DNA from 4 places in the Alteribacillus sp. HJP-4 genome. Region 4 is predicted to be linked to each of the others. Evidence: predicted binding sites of a transcription regulator. Region 4 holds the regulator's gene; each other region holds the start of a gene.

Region 1 (4,356 bases), on a different contig from region 4:
GTCGCCCCCACCACTGAATCTCCTGCTTTTTTATCCACTGGAAGGCTTTCTCCGGTCAGCATCGACTCGTCTACGGCAGACTCGCCGTCTATCACTTCGCCGTCAACCGGAATTTTTTCTCCAGGCTTTACAGCAACAGTATCTCCGATCAGGACCTCTTCCACCGGAATGGTCATTTCTTCTCCATCGCGAATAATCACTGCCGTTTTGGCGCGAAGCCCGAGAAGCTTTTGAATGGCTTGAGAGGTCCTGCCCTTCGCGCGTTGTTCGAATAGTTTTCCAAGCACAATTAAAGTAATAATAATAGCTGCCGCTTCAAAATAGAGTTCAGGCATGCCCTGGCTTCCACTGCTGACCCATTCCCAGCCTAAATAAATACTGTAAAAATAGGCAGCTGACGTTCCCATTGCTACGAGTACATCCATGTTTGCACTCTTATTGCGCAGAGTTTTATACGCTCCCTTATAAAATTGCCAGCCGATGATAAATTGAACAGGCGTCGCAAGAGCAAGCTGGACCCACGGGCTCATGAAGGCATGAGGCAGCCACAGGAAGGAAGTGAACTCAAAATGAGTAACCATCGTCCACAGAAGCGGCAGCGATAATATGAGAGAGAATATAAATTTCCCTGTCTGATTGTCAACGGCTGCTTCCCTCTCTTTATTTGTCCCTGCTTCTTCGGTTTTTTCTTTAAGCTGGTAGCCGATTTTATCAATTGCTGCTTTCATATCCGCGGTAGAGACCTGGTCGGGATTGTATTCTACTGCGGCGGATTCCATAGCAAGATTTACGTTTGCCTGGACCACGCCAGCTAGTTTGTTCAGCTTTTTTTCCACTCGGCCTGCACAGGCTGCGCAAGTCATGCCCAGCACATCAAACTCAACTTTTTCATGAATTACTCCATATCCGAGCTTTTCAATTTTTTCTTCCATCTCCTGGGGAGAGGTTTTTTCTGGATCAAACGTGACGCTGGAGCGCTCAAGTGCAAAATTAACGTTTGCCTCTTGCACCCCTTCTATTTTTTTTAAACCCTTTTCTATTCGTGCTGCACAAGCCCCACAGGTCATACCCGAAATCTGAAGCGATGTTTGTTGTTGGTCACTCACACCTAACCCTCCTTTATAAATACTATACCTAGCTATGGTATTTATTCGAGATAAAATGTCCGGGCAGGTGTCACTGCCCGGCCGGATCATGCTCAGGAAACGACGTCATAGCCCTGTTCATCAATAGCTTCTGCAATATCATCATGAGTTATTTTCTCGTCGTTGTACTTTACTTCCACTATTCCGGCATCTAAATTCACCTGGACCGCTGCTACACCTTCGAGTCCGCCGACTCCGTCTTCTACAGCTTTGACACAGTGTCCGCAGGACATTCCTTTCACCTTCAGTGTTTCTGTTTTCATGACATACACTCCTTCATTACATTATTATACATTACCTCGGTATAGTATCATTAAACGAAAAATTATTTAATCATTCTTTTCATAACATCGAGCAGCTCTTCAATCGATTCTTCTCCATTTCCATTCTTGATAGCATTAGCTACACAGTGATGAGTATGATCTTCCATTAATGCGAGAGATACTTTATTCATGGCTGATTGAATAGCCGCGATCTGATTTAAAATGTCGACACAGTACCGGTCGTTCTCTACCATATTGTGAATGCCCCGTACCTGTCCTTCAATCCGTTTGAGTCGATTCAGCAGCTGCTGCTTATTCGGCTGTACTGTCTGTTTATCTGTATGCTCCATCATCCACACCTTCCTACATTTATACGTATACCCTGTATTTATAAAATATCATACCCCCATGGAGTAATCAACTATCAAGATTATTTTCTTTTAGGGCGAGATATGAGAAGATAGCTTTGATTTACCATGGAAATGTCCGTTTCCATAGAAAGGATAGATAGAATGTCACGAACAAAAGCGTATGCCTTCGCCATTTCAGGTGCTGCACTTTGGGGCTTGACCGGTCTTTTTGTGCAGTTTTTATATGATTACGGTTTTACTCCCTGGCAGGTCGTTGCCATCCGGGCAATTTTTTCGGGCTTGCTTATTGTGAGCTATCTTAGTATTTTCAACCCCTCCTATTTAAAAATTAATCTGCGGGATCTTCCTTTTTTTATCGGTACTGGAATTATTAGTATTGTATTTTTTAATTGGTGTTTTTTCACAGTCATCGATGAAACATCCATTTCCCTGGCCGTAGTGCTGCTGTATACTGGTCCTTTTTTTGTGACACTGCTTTCACGCTTTTTGTTTAAAGAATGGCTCACGAAGAGGAAAGTGGCCGCTTTGTTTGTAACAATTGCCGGCTGTGCATTTACGGTCGGCCTGCTTCCTTCATTTAACACATCTGTGTCGGGCTTTGCGATTATTACGGGGATCGGTTCCGGATTCTTTTACGCCCTATACAGCATTTTCGGAAAATATGTGAGCCGAAAATATCACTCTCTGACAATTACCGCGTGGTCGTTTATCTGTGCGAGCACGCTTATGCTTCCGGCCGGCGGGCTTCTCCCCCAGGCAGGATTATTTCTGGATCTTCGCGTGCTCTTTTTTGCCGCCGGGCTTGCCTTGATTCCAACGGTGCTGGCCTACATATTTTACACTATCGGCCTTACATATATTGAATCGAGCCGGGCTTCTATTTTATCGACTATTGAGCCGGTCGTCGCCCTGTTTGTAGGCTTTGCCGTATTCGGAGATCAGCTTGGAGGCTGGCAGATGGCAGGAGCCGCGCTTGTCCTATCCTCTATTTTTCTCGTATCCGAAAAAAAACGAATATCTTCATCGAGGGGGCTGTAGCAAAAGCCCCTCTTTATAGAAAAAGTAGTATCCTAAATAGAAGATAGCAGGGGACAAGTCCGAAGACTCCAGTGGGAAGAGCAGCGGCTGAAGATCCGCCGGGCGCGGGTTTCGCCCGGTTAGCTGAAGCGCTGCCCACGGAAAGCGAAGGACTTGTCCACTGCATTTTTACCATGCAAAAGGGGGCGAGTATCATTTATGATACAGCCCTTTTTAGTTCTATTCACTTAGGCCAATACCTTCAATTTTTCATTGCTTAAAATTATATTTTGCATTTTGTTCGGCTTCTGGATAAAATACAGGAACACACGTTCGTATTTGAGGTTGTATTTTTCTCCAAAATCTACCTTTTATAAGTAAGCAGGCCAGAAGGGAGGGACAGCATGAAAGATAGATTATGCAGTCTGAGAGGGCAGTGCCGCAGGCTTGATCGTTTTATCTCTGAGCAGTCCGACTTGATGAACAGTCCTGTGATTCAACAATTTATACAGCAGGAAGAGCACCGTCAGGCTCTTGCAGACGCCTTCTGTAAAAATACTGCCGCCGCGAAAGCCAACCTGGATGATATATTCCGCGCTTTCTACGGGGACATGCAGTTTACATCCTATGTGCTGAAGACCCTGCAGTGGAGTGCTATTCATTTTGACAAACAGCTGCGAAAGCAGAACCAGGTGGAACAGCTTCTTATTGACAGTCACCCAAAAGACGCAGAAATACCAGAATGGCCGGATCTAAAGGTCCCACTCACTGAAGATGCGGCATCTGATCAGAAAGAACGTCTGGCTGACATGATTGAAAATAAGCTCCTTTATCACGGACTCTGCCAATTAACACCACGCCAGCACTATGTTCTGTACGAAAAATATAAAAATGACTTATCTGATCTCGCTATCGCGGAGCAGCTCGGCGTCAGCCAGCAGGCGGTGTTTAAATCAAGAAAAACGGCACTCGAACGATTGTCTCAAATTATGGGAAAGGATGATGTTCGATTATGATTTTTGAATCACTCGCCACTGAATTGTTAGCTAATGTAGGCTTCCCTATTTTTATTTCTGTTTATTTAATGGTCCGGATAGAAAACAAAATTGAAAATGTGTCGGTGAATACACAAAGGCTGTTTGACCGATTTATGAAGGAGGAATACCGTGACTGAGCTTTACAGACTGGCTTATCTCGCAAAGGAAAAAGACGAGGAGGCGATGGCCCGCCTCCTCCTCGAGTTTGAACCTTTTATTCAAAAATCTCTTCGTCAGACAACGATTCAGGAAAAAGAAGATCTGAGACAGCATTTACGATTAAAATGTATCGAAAGCGTTTATCGCTTTTCATATTCTCCCGCCCCCGGCTTTTGGGAGTTTATTAAGAAATAAAATATATTGTGTTAAGTGTTTTTCAACTTAATGACAAAAGAATTAAGTGTCTTTAACGGTTTGGCCTGTACTCTTTTTTCTTCAATACCGTTCGATTATAATCAATCTATCAAATATACGTATAAATGGTATCGACATTCCGGCTTTTGATTAATCGTAAAGGTGTTGG
Region 2 (4,356 bases), on a different contig from region 4:
TTTTGTGGGGAAATAAAAATTCGAGCTTCCCGTTTTTCAGCACAAGCTTTGCATCAAATGGACGTTTTCCCTTAAATCCTTTTATGAGGCTGGTTTCTCCTTTTTCACAAAGGCGCCGGACTTGAGCTGGACTGATCGATTTGCCAAGGATTGTTTTATTGATGGTGAGACGGCATCCATTTTTATATTCACTGCACCCATAAAACCCTTTTCTCGGCATTAGTCTCCCTTTTTTGCAGGCCGGGCATTCAGCTACCGGCTCCCAGCCGCTTTTTCTTTTGTTACCGGTCTGCTTTTTATCTTCTTCGGTTACGGCCAGTTTGTTTACGTCTTCTCCTGCCGATGAGACAATTTTTTCCGTAAAGGCTGCCGTATTGGTAATAAATGTTTGTTTTTCTGCTTCCCCTGCCCCTATCTTCTTTAAGAATAACTCCCATTTCGCAGTCATCTGCGGCTTTGATAATAAGGAGCCCTCCACAGCCTCACATAGGATCTCACCCTTTCTTGTCACATGAACAATATTTTTTACTACCTTTATATACTCCTGGCGGATCAGTGTCTTAATAATGCTGCTTCGTGTCGCTTCTGTACCAAGACCCTCTACATCTTTTAATGTCTGTTTAGCTTCCTCATCATCTTCAATTACTTTCCCACATGTTTTCATTAAATTAATCAGCTGCCCCTCGGTATACAGCTTCGGCGGCCTGGTCATTTCCATTAGCACCTTAACCTCCGCATCCGCTCTCATTCCTGTTTCAAGCGGCGGCAGCACAAGCGTTTCTTTGCCGTTCTGCTTCCTGCCGGCAGTATTTGTTTTTGAATAAAACAGCTCTTTCCAGCCTTTTACTTTTTCAACATTTCCTTTGCTTAAGAAGGAAAGCTTGTTCACATCTGTTGTCACAATCGTTTCTTCATACTGAAAGTCTTCATGAAACATCGCGAGTACACTGTTTACAACTTCCATGTAAAGATTGTACTGTTCCTTCGAAAGCTTTTGAAGAGCAGCTTCTGTCGGGATCTTCTTTGTCGGAATAATTGCGTAATGCTCTTGTACTTTAGCATCATCAACATAGCGTTTCCTGGGCTGCAGCGAAGCTGGCTGAAAGGAAGCACCAGCAAGCTGCTGATAAGAAGAAAAGTTGTTCTTTACATACTTGAATTCATTTTTCGTGATGTGCTGTGTATCAGTCCTCGGGTAGGTGACAAGCTTTAACGGCTGATCGTACAGGCTCTGCAGCACATCAAGTGTTTTTGAAGGACTGTATTTGTACTTTTTATTGGCAAGGGTCTGCAGAGTCGATAAGGAATGAAGCAGCGGCGGCTTAAGACGTTTCTGAGTGATCTTTACATCTTTAACGATACCTTCTGCTTGTTTATTTACACCGTATAGCTCTAGAAGCTTCCGGGCCTCCTCCTCTGATTTGTACTGTTTTTTTATTTTTCCTTTGTAGGTCCCGGTACTTACGGTAAATGTTCCTTCGATTTCATAATAAGGTTCAGGTGTAAACTGTTCAATTTCCTTTTGGCGGTCGTATATTAATTTAAGCGTCGGGGTCTGAACACGCCCTACGCTGAATACATCACTGACACCTTTTTTCTGTAATAAAAGAGTATAGAGGCGGCTCGCATTCATACCGACAATCCAATCGGAGATCTGGCGGGCCTGAGCCTCCTCATAAAGAGAGCGATAGCTTTCAGCTTCCCGCAGCTGTTCAAATCCTTTCAGAACTTCCTCTTTTTCAAGACTGTTGATCCATAATCGTTTTGCCGGCTTATGCTCAGCCCCCGCTTGACGGATAATACTTCTTGCAATATTTTCACCTTCACGGTCACAGTCTGTAGCGATAATTATTTCCTCTGCCTGCTTTAGTAAGCGGCGTACAATCTGAAACTGTTTTCTCGTTTTGTAGGTGGTCTTAAATTCAAACTCTTTTGGAATCATCGGAAGCTGGGTAAGACTCCACCTTTTCCAGGAAGGATCATACTCAGCAGGACTCTTTAATTCAACGAGATGACCTACTCCCCACGTTAAATATGCCCCCTTCGGGAATAGATGACAGGCAGGAATTGAAATAAACCCATCTTCCTTTCTGCCTTTTGGAAAAGCTTCTGCATAAGCTTGTGCCTGGCTAGGTTTTTCTGCTAGTATAACAGCCATTATAATGCTCCTCATCTTTAGAACGAATGTTCTTTTATTATACTACCTTTTTCTTTTTTCACAAAATAGAAATTCCGTGATAGACTTTTTACGTGCTAGTTTTGTGAGATGCTGGAGGTCATAACATGAGTAAGTTAAAAGATACAGGGTTTGAATATTATAATTTATATAAAATGCTGCATTACAGTGGTATCGATGAGGATTTAAAGGAGTTGACAGAGGCGTTCGAGCATTTACCGCAGGACGAATACGCTCCGGCTCTGAACCGTTACCGCCGCTATGCGAGAGCTATTATTATGCCGGGGACCTATCATATGGAGTGGCTCCCGGAAACGGTGATAGATGGAAATACGTATTATGAATACTTTCAAGGGAGCTTTAATCCTGAGTACACTGGGGAATACCGACGCTTTCCGGCGATAGGGGAAAGAACACGGAGGAACCATCTGCTTGAAAAAATTATTCTTTTCAACTTTAAACAGACCTTCTGGACAAAAGAAGATGCGTTGATGCCGTTTCATGCGGGGGTTCACTTTGTGAAATTAAAAGCGGAAAAGTCCGGAGAAAAAGCAGTATCGTCACCAAATACGCTGCATCAGGACGGGGAGCCATTTACGTTCGCTCATTTAATCAGCCGCAAAAATGTGAAAGGCGGCCTAAATGCGATTTCTATCCCAGAACACCGCGGCAGGCTGCCTGAGGACATTAAGGAGGGCGGGCTGACAGCTTCCTTTTACTTGTCTTCCCCACTGGAGTCCTATGGTATATATGATCCTCTCGTAACTCATTATGTTGGGGATGTGGAAAAGGGGGAAGGTGACGGACCAGGAGAACGTTCAGCTATTTTAATTGATTATCAGCCATCAGTAATTGCAGATCCTGACCAGGTCAGAAGCATGCGCGGCAATACAAAAGATATGAATTTCGTCTAATACGGGAAGCGGCCCTGCTATGGAGCCGCTTTTAATTTACAGAACTCAATGATACCAGTTCATAATCCAGAATCGTACGCCCATTTTGCCATTCTACCTTCTTGATAACGGCTCTTCCAAATGGTTCTTTTTCTTCAAAGGTGTGGATGGGAAGAGAGAGATCAAGCGGATACATTTGATACCCGTCTTTGATTAATCTAAAATTACTTTCATCAAGCCTTTCCGTTTGTTTATGTGTAATTATGTCCCAGTTCATTTCCATTGAAAATCCCATGGCAGTCCCTCATTTCTATCTAAAAAAAGCTTCATAAAAACCATTTCGACATGAATTGCCTAATTCCTTCTTTATCATAAAAGCAGATAAGCCAATCCGACTCCTGCTCCGCCAAAAATCAGCGCAAATGGCAGGTTCCAGAGTGTAAGAAGGTATGGCTGCCGTTTCATGTACTGACTCATCATTGTGATTGGCACATTAAATGTACCTGCCGCATCATTGGCCAGCGTAGCAGTAATCATCACAATAGCGATGCTCAAAGGATTAATTTGCTGCAGAAAAGGCTCCACAAACAGTCCCTGCATACTGATAGTGACGAGTGGATGCACTCCGGCACAGGCAAGCGCGATGGAACTAATTTGAAGCATTAAAAATAAAAGCAGCGGAGTATCTCCCAGTCCCATAAATGGCCCGCGGATAATCTGGAAGATATTTGTTTCCTCAACAATCGAGTTAAAGCAGCCCAGTACTATAAACAGCAGCATAAAATTTTGCATCGTTTTCGTCTGCTGCTGGCGCATAACGGCATTGTACCGCAAAAACGTTTTGTGCCGCCGTATTATGAAAGCCCAACTAAAGGTATACGGGAAAATAATAATAATAAGAGATTCAAAAAAATCTAATGGAGTCAAAAAAGTAACAAGAGAAGCTGTACTGATAAACAAAAGGAGAAAGAACCCCATTGAGAGCAGTTTAAGCTTTTCTTTTTTTGCAAAGAGGCGGCCGGGAGCTTCTTCAGGCAGCGGAAGCCTTTTATATTTGCCCGCGATTACCCAGTCTATCATCAGCATGAATATAGAAAACCCGAACAGGAATGGAAGAATACCTAAATAAGAAACGCCTGTAATACCCAGCACCAGCGCGATGTACACCTCAATCGGACTCCATACATTGACGCTCGCAAAAGACCTCAGCATCGACTGAACGGCAAATTTCTGAATTGTCTTATCTGAAAATTGATGCAACCGCTGTGTAACAAACCGATATACAAG
Region 3 (4,356 bases), on a different contig from region 4:
TTTGAAACCATTGCTCTGGAGGAAAATGCGATCAGCGAGGCGGAGCGGAGCAGTGCTGCAGGTCTCGTCTACGGGATACTGTTTTTGCTTTATTTGTCCGTCATTATATACGGCAACATGCTCGCGATGGATGTGGCCACCGAGAAATCCTCGCGCGTGATGGAAATTCTCGTCTCCAGCGCTTCGCCGGTTTTGCAGATGTTTGCGAAGATCTTTGGAATCGCGCTGCTTGGGTTGACTCAGCTGCTTGCGATTTTAATTACTGTGCTGGTTGTTATTCAAACCAATCAGAATGAAACGTCGCTGTTTCATACCTTTGGGTGGCAGGACGCGAGCTTTTCAATTTATGTATATGCGGTTATTTTCTTTCTGCTCGGTTATTTATTGTATGCAACACTTGCCGCCATGCTAGGCTCGATCGTCAGCAGATCGGAAGATGTTAATCAGCTGATTGCGCCGATGATTTACCTGATTATGATCGCGTTTTTTATCGCTATTTATGGGTTGAGTGCTCCTGATTCAACGATCGTCACGGTCACCTCGTTTATTCCATTTTTCACTCCTATGCTGATGTTTCTGCGGGTCAGCCTGCTTTCCATCCCGGCCTGGGAAATCGGGATCGCCATAGCGCTGATGGTCATGGCCATTGTGCTGCTTGGGATTATTGGCGCGCGTGTTTACCGCGGCGGGGTGTTAATGTATGGAAAGTCCAATTCGTTAAAGGATATGAAGGAGGCCGTGCAGCTTTCAAAAAAAGAGTGAAGTCTGCATCTGCATGAGTAAGGGGCTGTATCATAAATGATACTCGCCCCTTTTGCACATGGTAAAAAAAGCAGGGGACAAGTCCTTCGCTTTCCGTGGGAAGCGCTTCAGCTAACCGGGCGAAACCCGCGCCCGGCGGATCTTCAGCCGCTGCTCTTCCACTGGAGCCTTCGGACTTGTCCCCTGCTATTTAGGATATTACTTTTTCTATAAACAGGGGCTTTTGCTGCAGCCCCTGTTTGTTAATTATGAGTTTCATATTTGCTCCGTCAAAACGCTTCGCTTTCCCAGGGCACGGCTCAAGCCTCCCCGGCAGAAAGAGCACTGCCTGGGGAGTCTTGAGACTCGTGCTGTTCCTCGACGCACAGGACGTGCTAGTGTCGATGTTGGCCACAGGACGTGGCCAACATCGACTAGGAGTCTCGCATTTTGACTACGCAAATGACCTGATTTCTCCTTCAAAGAAAATATTATTCGTCTATCAAGCAGCTATTATTGATTTGTCCCATCCACTTCGTAAGGTCATTCTTTGACTTGTATAATGTCAACACGAGAAATAAATGCAAAGTCACGCTTTTTGTGTATATTCTTCGATTGAAGAACGGAAGGCGGCGACTCCGTCGGGATCAGCGAAGTCTGAAAATCCATTCTGACGAAGCTTCGCTGAGACAGAATTAGTTGAAGACAAGCCCCGCGGAAAGCGCCCGCCTGCAGGGATGAAATCAACAAAACCCATACTTTCTCTGTTTTAAAAAAGTGGATGGGACAAAAGTAAATTATTTATAATGGCCGCCGATTTTTTTAGCGCGCAGCTGCGCCTGGCCAGCCGCTGTCAGAGAAGAAGCACGCAGCAGCGTGTCATTGCCGTAGCGCTTTTTCAACTCATCCATAGTCCGGTTTAACGTATCACGATCCTGCACAGGATGAAACAAATTCAGCTGCCGAAACGCATCCGATGTCAGTTGATCAATGGCAATGCCGACACTGCGGAGTGGATATCCACCCCAGTGCTCCTGAAATAAGGCGGCCGCCGCCTCGTAAATAACCGCCCCGTCATTCGTGTAATCCTCCAGCTTACGCTGACGGTGAAATCCGGCAGGATGGTCGAAATCATGACCGCCTGCCCCGGTGGAAACCGTCATCCCCATATAGCCATTTGCGCGGGCGCGGCGTGCCACCTCCTCGCTCAGTTCAAGCAGAACGACCTTCACTTCATTCCATGTGTAGTAATCGCGCGGCAGCGTCATATGATGTCCTATCGCTTTGCGGCGGATATGGGTATTAACTGTAACCGGCGCCGGATCCCAGCCGTAAGCTGTCCGCCAGAGCAGCTCGCCGTTTATGCCCCAGCGTTTCTTCAGCGGATCGAGCGGGAAAGCCGCTAATTGACCGATCGTGCGGATGCCCATGTTCCGAAAGTGGTCATTCATCCGCCTGCCGACCCCAAACATGCTTCCGACCGGGAGCCTCCACAGCGTCTCTCGGAGATTCGCTTCAGTCAGTTCAAAAAAACCATCCGGATTCTTTTTGGCAAAATGGTCACATGCCATTTTAGCAAGCACCTTTGAAGGGCCGATCCCGACGCGGGCATTGACCCCGAGCATCCGCTTGATCGTCCGCTGAATGCAGCGGGCACCGCCGGCTGCATCGATGCCGAGAAGCTTGAGGGTATGCGTCATTTCCACAAAAATTTCGTCGACACTGTACGGTTCCACTTCATCACTGAAATCCTCAAGGGATTGGGCGATTTGTACAGAAGCGTCCAGATAAAACTGCATCCGTGGCCGCACTACAATCAAGTCCGGGCATTTTCCCTCCGCCTGCCAGAGAGGCTCAGCTGTCTGAACACCCCACTTCTTTGCGACAGGACAGGCAGCAAGAATAACCCCGCTGCGGATTTTCGGATCTCCCGCCACGACCACTGGCTTTTCAGCAAGCTCAGGCCGGTACACTTTCTCGAGGCTGGCATAAAAAGACTGCATATCCACTAAAAAAATCGTGCGGTCCATCGATCATCTCTCCGTTGCTGAGCCGGGTTTGGTACTTTTAGTATAATCGAACATAAGTTCTTTTATCAATAGTTATTGTTTTCCAAAAGAGAAAAACGTATACAAGATGACCATCTAAAAAATACTACGAAAAAAGGAGCGATACGATGAAAAAAACAGATCCCGCCGATTCGCACAGAAATCAGGAAGACTCCCTGGAGCAGCAGAGGAAAAAGCAGGAGCACCAGGACATAGACCCGCAGACCCAGCCTGATCAAAAGGTTCACGAAAAGGGCCCGGATGATTTTGAAGAAGGATAAAACTTTTTACAGAAAAACCAATGTGGAGGCGAAACGAATGAATGTAGCAATTATGGGGGCTGGCCTGGCCGGTTTATCCTGCGCGCTTATGCTCGAACGGCATGGTATTTCACCGGCTATTTTTGAAAAACGCAGCATGCCGGGAGATCGGTTTATTAACGGAGAAGCTTTTATATCCTTACTTACCTCCCCGGTTACGGACTGTTTTCGTTACTTCTCAGAAGAATTCAACCTTCATTTAAGACCGAGCAGTCATATAAACAAAATCTCTTTCTTATCGGAAAATAACCAAGCGGTTATTAAAGAACCGGCAGGAACTATGAATCTTCGGGGAAGGCACCGCCTTGCACTGGAGAATCAATTAGCGGAACAAATTTCTTCAAAAATTACATTTCATTCAGAAGTATCTTATGAAGAGTTAATGAAGAACTTTACACACGTGATTCTTGCGACAGGTGATGCTTCATACGCGCTTCAAATGGAAAATTACACGAAAGATTTTTCTGTCTCGTTGAAGGGCGCCACCGTGGAGGGAGAGTTTGAACCAAACGGGGTAATGGTCTGGCTGAATAATGATTTTGCACCAAAGGGATACGCGTACCTGATGCCTTTTTCTAAAAGAGAGGCAAACATTGTGATTGCTTTTCCGGACTCCCCGCAGCTTTCACAAGAAAAGGTGGCAGTGCAGTGGGACAAATTTTACAAGGCGGTCTGCACGGAGCTGCGGCAGGATTTAAAGATTACTGATCAATTTCACATTCATGACTATGAAATCGGAATATGTAAGTCACCGCGTCTCGGTAATACATTTATGACAGGAAATTGCTTTGGCGCTGTAATGCCGTTTTTAGGATTTGGACAATTCGCCGCTCTCTTAACTGGTATTTACGCCGCCTATGATATTTGCGGATTTGGGAAATACGAAGAATATACAAAACCACTGCGAAAAAGCTACTTTGATTCGCTGACGCTGCGGCGTGGCATGGAAAAGCTCGACAACCATTCTTTTGATCTAGTCGTTCACCAGCTCAATGGCTGGCTAGGGAAAAAATTATTTCAGACGGATAAGAATGTGGTAAAAATGATGAGTATGCTGCTCAATCCGTTCGTCCGGGATTAAGCTGAATTCTCTTCATTTTTGTTCCCTCCAGTCTCCCGGATCCAATTCACTTTTACATGGTTCCCATTATTCCCCTTCTAAATCCCGATGTTGACTTTAACATGCAAGTGGAAAAACAACTATAAATTAAATTTATTTTTACCAGAACAGAAGTGGTTTAAAGAAA
Region 4 (4,356 bases):
AAAACACGCTGTACCATTTTATTAAACTCTTCAAAAAGACCTTCTACTGGCTGCCCGTTCTCAATTTTATCTGCATAGTTAGTCATACGATCTACAAAATCTGGATTAGCGGACACTAATACATTTTCTATATTATCATCTGTTGACTTTACTTCCTCAGAAATTTTTTGTTTTACATCTTCTCCGATTTCTTCTTCGGGCTCTTCTTCTAATTCTACCGCAGCATATGCGGTCTTATTGGCCACAATAACATAAGCAACTCTTACTTCCTCTAAATCTGTTGCCTTTTCAGCAGCTTCATCGGCAACTTCCATGTGAGTTTGATTTTCATTATCGTTGTTGTTTGTCTGAGTTAAATTTTCAGTCTCCTCTCTTTCATCTGTCTGGTTATCCCCATTCCCCTGATTTGCTGCACAGCCCGCCATCAGAGAAACAACTAGCATGATCGAGAGTGTTCTTTTTAGAATCTTCATTATATTACCTCCAATTTTTAGTAGATAATATATTTTTCTCTGTATAAATTTTTATATACAATAAATAGAAAATTTTTTTCTCTCCTCGTTTACATTTTAAAAGTAGAAAAGCTTAGGCATTCGCCTCATGTATTGGCGAGAAGCTAAGCTTTTCCTTACTGGAGTTTGTTTTCATTCCATTGAGTCCGCCAATAAATTATTCATAAATAGAATCAGCGTTTTTATAGCGGAGCTCTTCTGAATTTGATTCGACGATACTTTTGTCCGGGTGCGGAGTATGCTCAGTCCACTCTTTTGTGTCCGGCTGCTCTACTTCCTTTTCCGACTTTTTGCGGTGGGGGACTTCTTCTTTCTTATCAAACATTTTATCACTCCTTCCTCTTACTATTTCCTGTGCCATGCAGCTTATGTATTAGCTAATACAATACAGGAGTTAATTTTTACTTCCATTCATTACCTGTACATAAAGAACTCCCGTTCGCATATACTAAAGTTAAGAGCGAATGAGGTGATATGATTGGACACTGTTTTGAAAAAAGCATGTGCTAATAAGCGAAGGATACAGATTATTTACGAAGCCAAAGACGGAACCCTCTCTCAGCGAATTGTGACCGTGCATCGAATGAATGAAAACAATATACTAATCTGGTGTCACCATAAAGAAGCTTTCAGAGTATTAAAAAGAAGCAATGTTTTATCAGCATTTCCTATCTCCAGAAAGCAAGCATAATCATAAATAGTCTAACTTCCTGGTGATTTCGAGACGGAGGAGATTTTCTATCTACATTTCAGAAATTTGGTTAAATAAAGAGGCTGGGGATTATTCCCAGCCTTTCAGCTTCATATAGATAAACTACAAAAGCGGTCACATGTAGTTAAAATCTACGCGGATGACGGCCTTGACTATAGGGATAATAATAGCGCGGGTGATAATGCGGCTGGTGGTAATGCTGCACGACATTGCCCTGCGTACGCTCGCAGTCTTCGTACGGACCAATATACGTGGACGGCTTAATAGGTGCTGTGACATTTTTCCATTCATTTTCATCGAGGCAGTAAGTGTGGGCCATAACATTGGCAGGGGTAAACGAAAGGATATCTGAGCCCAGTATCACTTCAGGAGTGGGGGCATCAAAAATAGCTAACAGATGAGTATTGTCCACCAAAGCTATTTCATAATGCCACCACCCCTGGGGCACGTTTGCGACCTGCCCGGGGGAAATCGTAAAATTTAAAATTTCTTTCGTAAATGGATTCAGGATGGAAACAAGTGCTTCTCCGGATATACAATATACGAGTTCAGCTGCGTTTTGGTGGTAGTGTGGTTCAACGCATTGTCAGTACTTAAAAAAATATCCAGCAAAGACACATTCTGCAGGGAGTTTAATTGTTGAATTCCTAATATATTAATGTAGTTTTGATTGTTTTTTTTAAACAGCGGACTGTTATTAACATCAAATGTATATTGAACGGACGGGGAAGTATAATCGAGCGGTGTGCTCACGGCGGCTTCACCTCTTTTTCAATTGATTTCCTTTTATAATATGCATCTGCCCATCGGTTGTGTTCATGAAAAATCTCATAAAAAAGCCCCCAGTCTAAATGATAGACCGAGGGCTTGTAGTGATGATCCTTTTTTTAATCGGCATGGTGTAAATGCTGTCGCAGTTAATGAATCGTACGGAAAACGCCCGTAACTTTACCGAGAATCGTGACATTATCCAGAATTATCGGGTCTAAAGCAGAGTTTTCCGGCTGGAGGCGGATGTAATTGTCTTCTTTGTAGAAACGCTTCACCGTCGCTTCAAGCTCGTCAGTCATAGCTACGATGATATCTCCGTTATCTGCGCTCTGCTGCTGCCTGACAATAACGAGGTCTCCGTCATAAATACCCGCCTCAATCATGCTGTCTCCCTGAATTGTAAGCGCAAAGACTTCTTCATCAGTTACCATCCGGTCCGGGAGCGGTATATACTCTTCAATATTTTCTACAGCAGTAATTGGGTCCCCGGCTGTAACTTTACCAATAACCGGGATATAAACAGCGGATCTTTCCGAAATTTGTTCTGCTTCATCACCTGCTTCAAGGACCTCGATGGCACGCGGCTTTGTCGGATCCCTGCGGATTAAGTTTTTGCTTTCCAGACGGGCAAGGTGGCCGTGCACTGTTGAGCTTGACGCGAGTCCGACTGCTTCCCCGATTTCACGAACGGAAGGCGGATAACCTTTTTTCTTAACTTCATCTTTAATAAATTCCAATATCAATTGTTGCCGTTTGGACACTTTTGACATAAAAGCACCTCGTTTCTAGAAAATAAGATCTCACAGCATGATTTCAAAATAATATGAATATACATACTATCAGCCTGTACATATTATTAAGTCAGTTTAAGTAATCTTCATAATTCACAATATTTCTCTGCATTGGTTCATCTTTCAATACCGATTGTATCATGAAAAACATACGTGCGCAAACATCCGTTCTAATTTTTCCTTGACGCGAACAGAAGTTCTTTATATAATAAACGCAGGATAGGAACATACATTCTTATTTTGAGGAGGAAACATTATGTCAAAAGTTAAACAGCTCTCTATCCAGGAATGGGCGATTTTGTTATTATTTATTTTTTCTATCATATTGTTAATCACTGTAGTAGAATTATCCGCTGTCAGCCCGGCAGAGGTGGAAGGATCGGACGCACTAATTGTTTCAGAAAAAAATCCGGATATGTTTACCTATAATTCAATAACCGATTAACATTATAGTTTTGAAGGGGACTGCCATGAAGACTTGTATCATTTATTGCAGAGTAAGTACGGGGAAGGAGTCACAGCAGACCTCGCTGAAAAGACAGGAGGAAGAGCTGACAGTACTCTGTGAAGCGTTAGGATTTAATATTTATTCTATTATCAGAGAGACAGCAAGCGGATATACGCTTGAAAGAGAAGGACTACTCCAGGCTCTCGATGATGTAAATGAAGGAAAAGCCGATATATTCTGTGTGCAGGATGATACGCGGCTTGGAAGAGGAAATGCCAAACTCGCCGTTCTGCATGAACTGTTTAAGCAGTCCGTAAATGTATATACCGTGCGTGACGGGGGAGAACTGCAGCTGTCAGAATCCGACAGCATGCTTATGGATATTCTTTCTCTGGTGGAAGAGCATCAGAGGACACTGCATAATCAAAAGATTAAGCGCGGCATGAAAAAAGCAGTAAATGACGGATTTAAACCAGAAAAGAATTTGAAAAGAACAAATGAAGGCGGGCGAAAAAAGATGGATGCCCCGTTAGAGGAAATTATCAGGCTTCGCAAAAGAGAGCTGACCTTTCATGAGATTGCTGTAACGCTGCGCGGTCTGGGCTATTCTATCTCTAAAGCTACCGTTCACAGACGGTTTCAGGAGTATGAAAACATGCATCATCCCAATATAGAGTAAATCTCTCTGTTCGGACTGTAAGCCTTTCTCACAACGTTTAATTCGTTCTAATACTAAGCGGTTCAATTTGCAAAAAGAAGGGTATATATTTTAAAATAAAGTGAGAGTGGCCACGGTTTCAGCAGAACAGGAGGTTATAATAGATATGATTTCACAGGAGAAGATTGACCGTATTAATGAATTGTCCAAGCGTTCAAAAACAACGGGTCTGACAGAGGAAGAAGAAAAGGAACAGCATGCTCTCCGAAAAGAGTATCTTTCTAAATTCCGTTCTTCCTTTAAAAGTCAGCTCCAGTCTGTGAAAGTAATGGATAAAAAAGGAAACGATGTAACTCCCGCAAAATTAGAACAGGTAAAGAGAAAAACACAGCGCTTTGGGCATTAATCAATAATTATACAGCCGTCAGGAAAATCCTGGCGGCTATTGTTTATTTTAAAACGAT

What was found. The regulator LexA, encoded in region 4, represses DNA repair genes until DNA is damaged. The targets are predictions, from matches to a motif close to CGAACATATGTTCG.
Region 1: a site for LexA is predicted at 3,119-3,132, ahead of ACE4RR_RS20250 (sigma-70 RNA polymerase sigma factor region 4 domain-containing protein). Genes of this name have one in related genera too.
Region 2: a site for LexA is predicted at 2,178-2,191, ahead of ACE4RR_RS08310 (type IA DNA topoisomerase). Genes of this name have one in related genera too.
Region 3: a site for LexA is predicted at 2,819-2,832, ahead of ACE4RR_RS06355 (DNA polymerase IV). Genes of this name have one in related genera too.

Annotation. Positions count from the first base shown of each region.
Region 1 covers NZ_JBHIKY010000037.1:16,553-20,908, forward strand. The annotation lists gene ACE4RR_RS20230 (heavy metal translocating P-type ATPase) at 1-1,106, opposite strand, end outside; gene copZ (copper chaperone CopZ) at 1,199-1,408, opposite strand; gene ACE4RR_RS20240 (metal-sensitive transcriptional regulator) at 1,471-1,761, opposite strand; gene ACE4RR_RS20245 (EamA family transporter) at 1,921-2,817, shown strand; gene ACE4RR_RS20250 (sigma-70 RNA polymerase sigma factor region 4 domain-containing protein) at 3,201-3,812, shown strand; gene ACE4RR_RS20255 (YvrJ family protein) at 3,809-3,970, shown strand; gene ACE4RR_RS20260 (helix-turn-helix domain-containing protein) at 3,963-4,187, shown strand.
Region 2 covers NZ_JBHIKY010000007.1:62,532-66,887, forward strand. The annotation lists gene ACE4RR_RS08310 (type IA DNA topoisomerase) at 1-2,158, opposite strand, end outside; gene ACE4RR_RS08315 (2OG-Fe dioxygenase family protein) at 2,284-3,090, shown strand; gene ACE4RR_RS08320 (DUF2584 family protein) at 3,122-3,364, opposite strand; gene ACE4RR_RS08325 (hypothetical protein) at 3,439-4,356, opposite strand, start outside.
Region 3 covers NZ_JBHIKY010000005.1:131,019-135,374, forward strand. The annotation lists gene ACE4RR_RS06345 (ABC transporter permease) at 1-762, shown strand, start outside; gene ACE4RR_RS06350 (hypothetical protein) at 1,331-1,498, opposite strand; gene ACE4RR_RS06355 (DNA polymerase IV) at 1,539-2,771, opposite strand; gene ACE4RR_RS06360 (hypothetical protein) at 2,918-3,070, shown strand; gene ACE4RR_RS06365 (NAD(P)/FAD-dependent oxidoreductase) at 3,108-4,190, shown strand.
Region 4 covers NZ_JBHIKY010000031.1:9,139-13,494, forward strand. The annotation lists gene ACE4RR_RS19180 (YhcN/YlaJ family sporulation lipoprotein) at 1-473, opposite strand, end outside; gene ACE4RR_RS19185 (hypothetical protein) at 670-837, opposite strand; partial or broken gene ACE4RR_RS19190 (cupin domain-containing protein) at 1,349-1,977, opposite strand; gene lexA (transcriptional repressor LexA) at 2,142-2,765, opposite strand; gene ACE4RR_RS19200 (hypothetical protein) at 3,043-3,231, shown strand; gene ACE4RR_RS19205 (YneB family resolvase-like protein) at 3,257-3,913, shown strand; gene ACE4RR_RS19210 (DUF896 domain-containing protein) at 4,059-4,298, shown strand.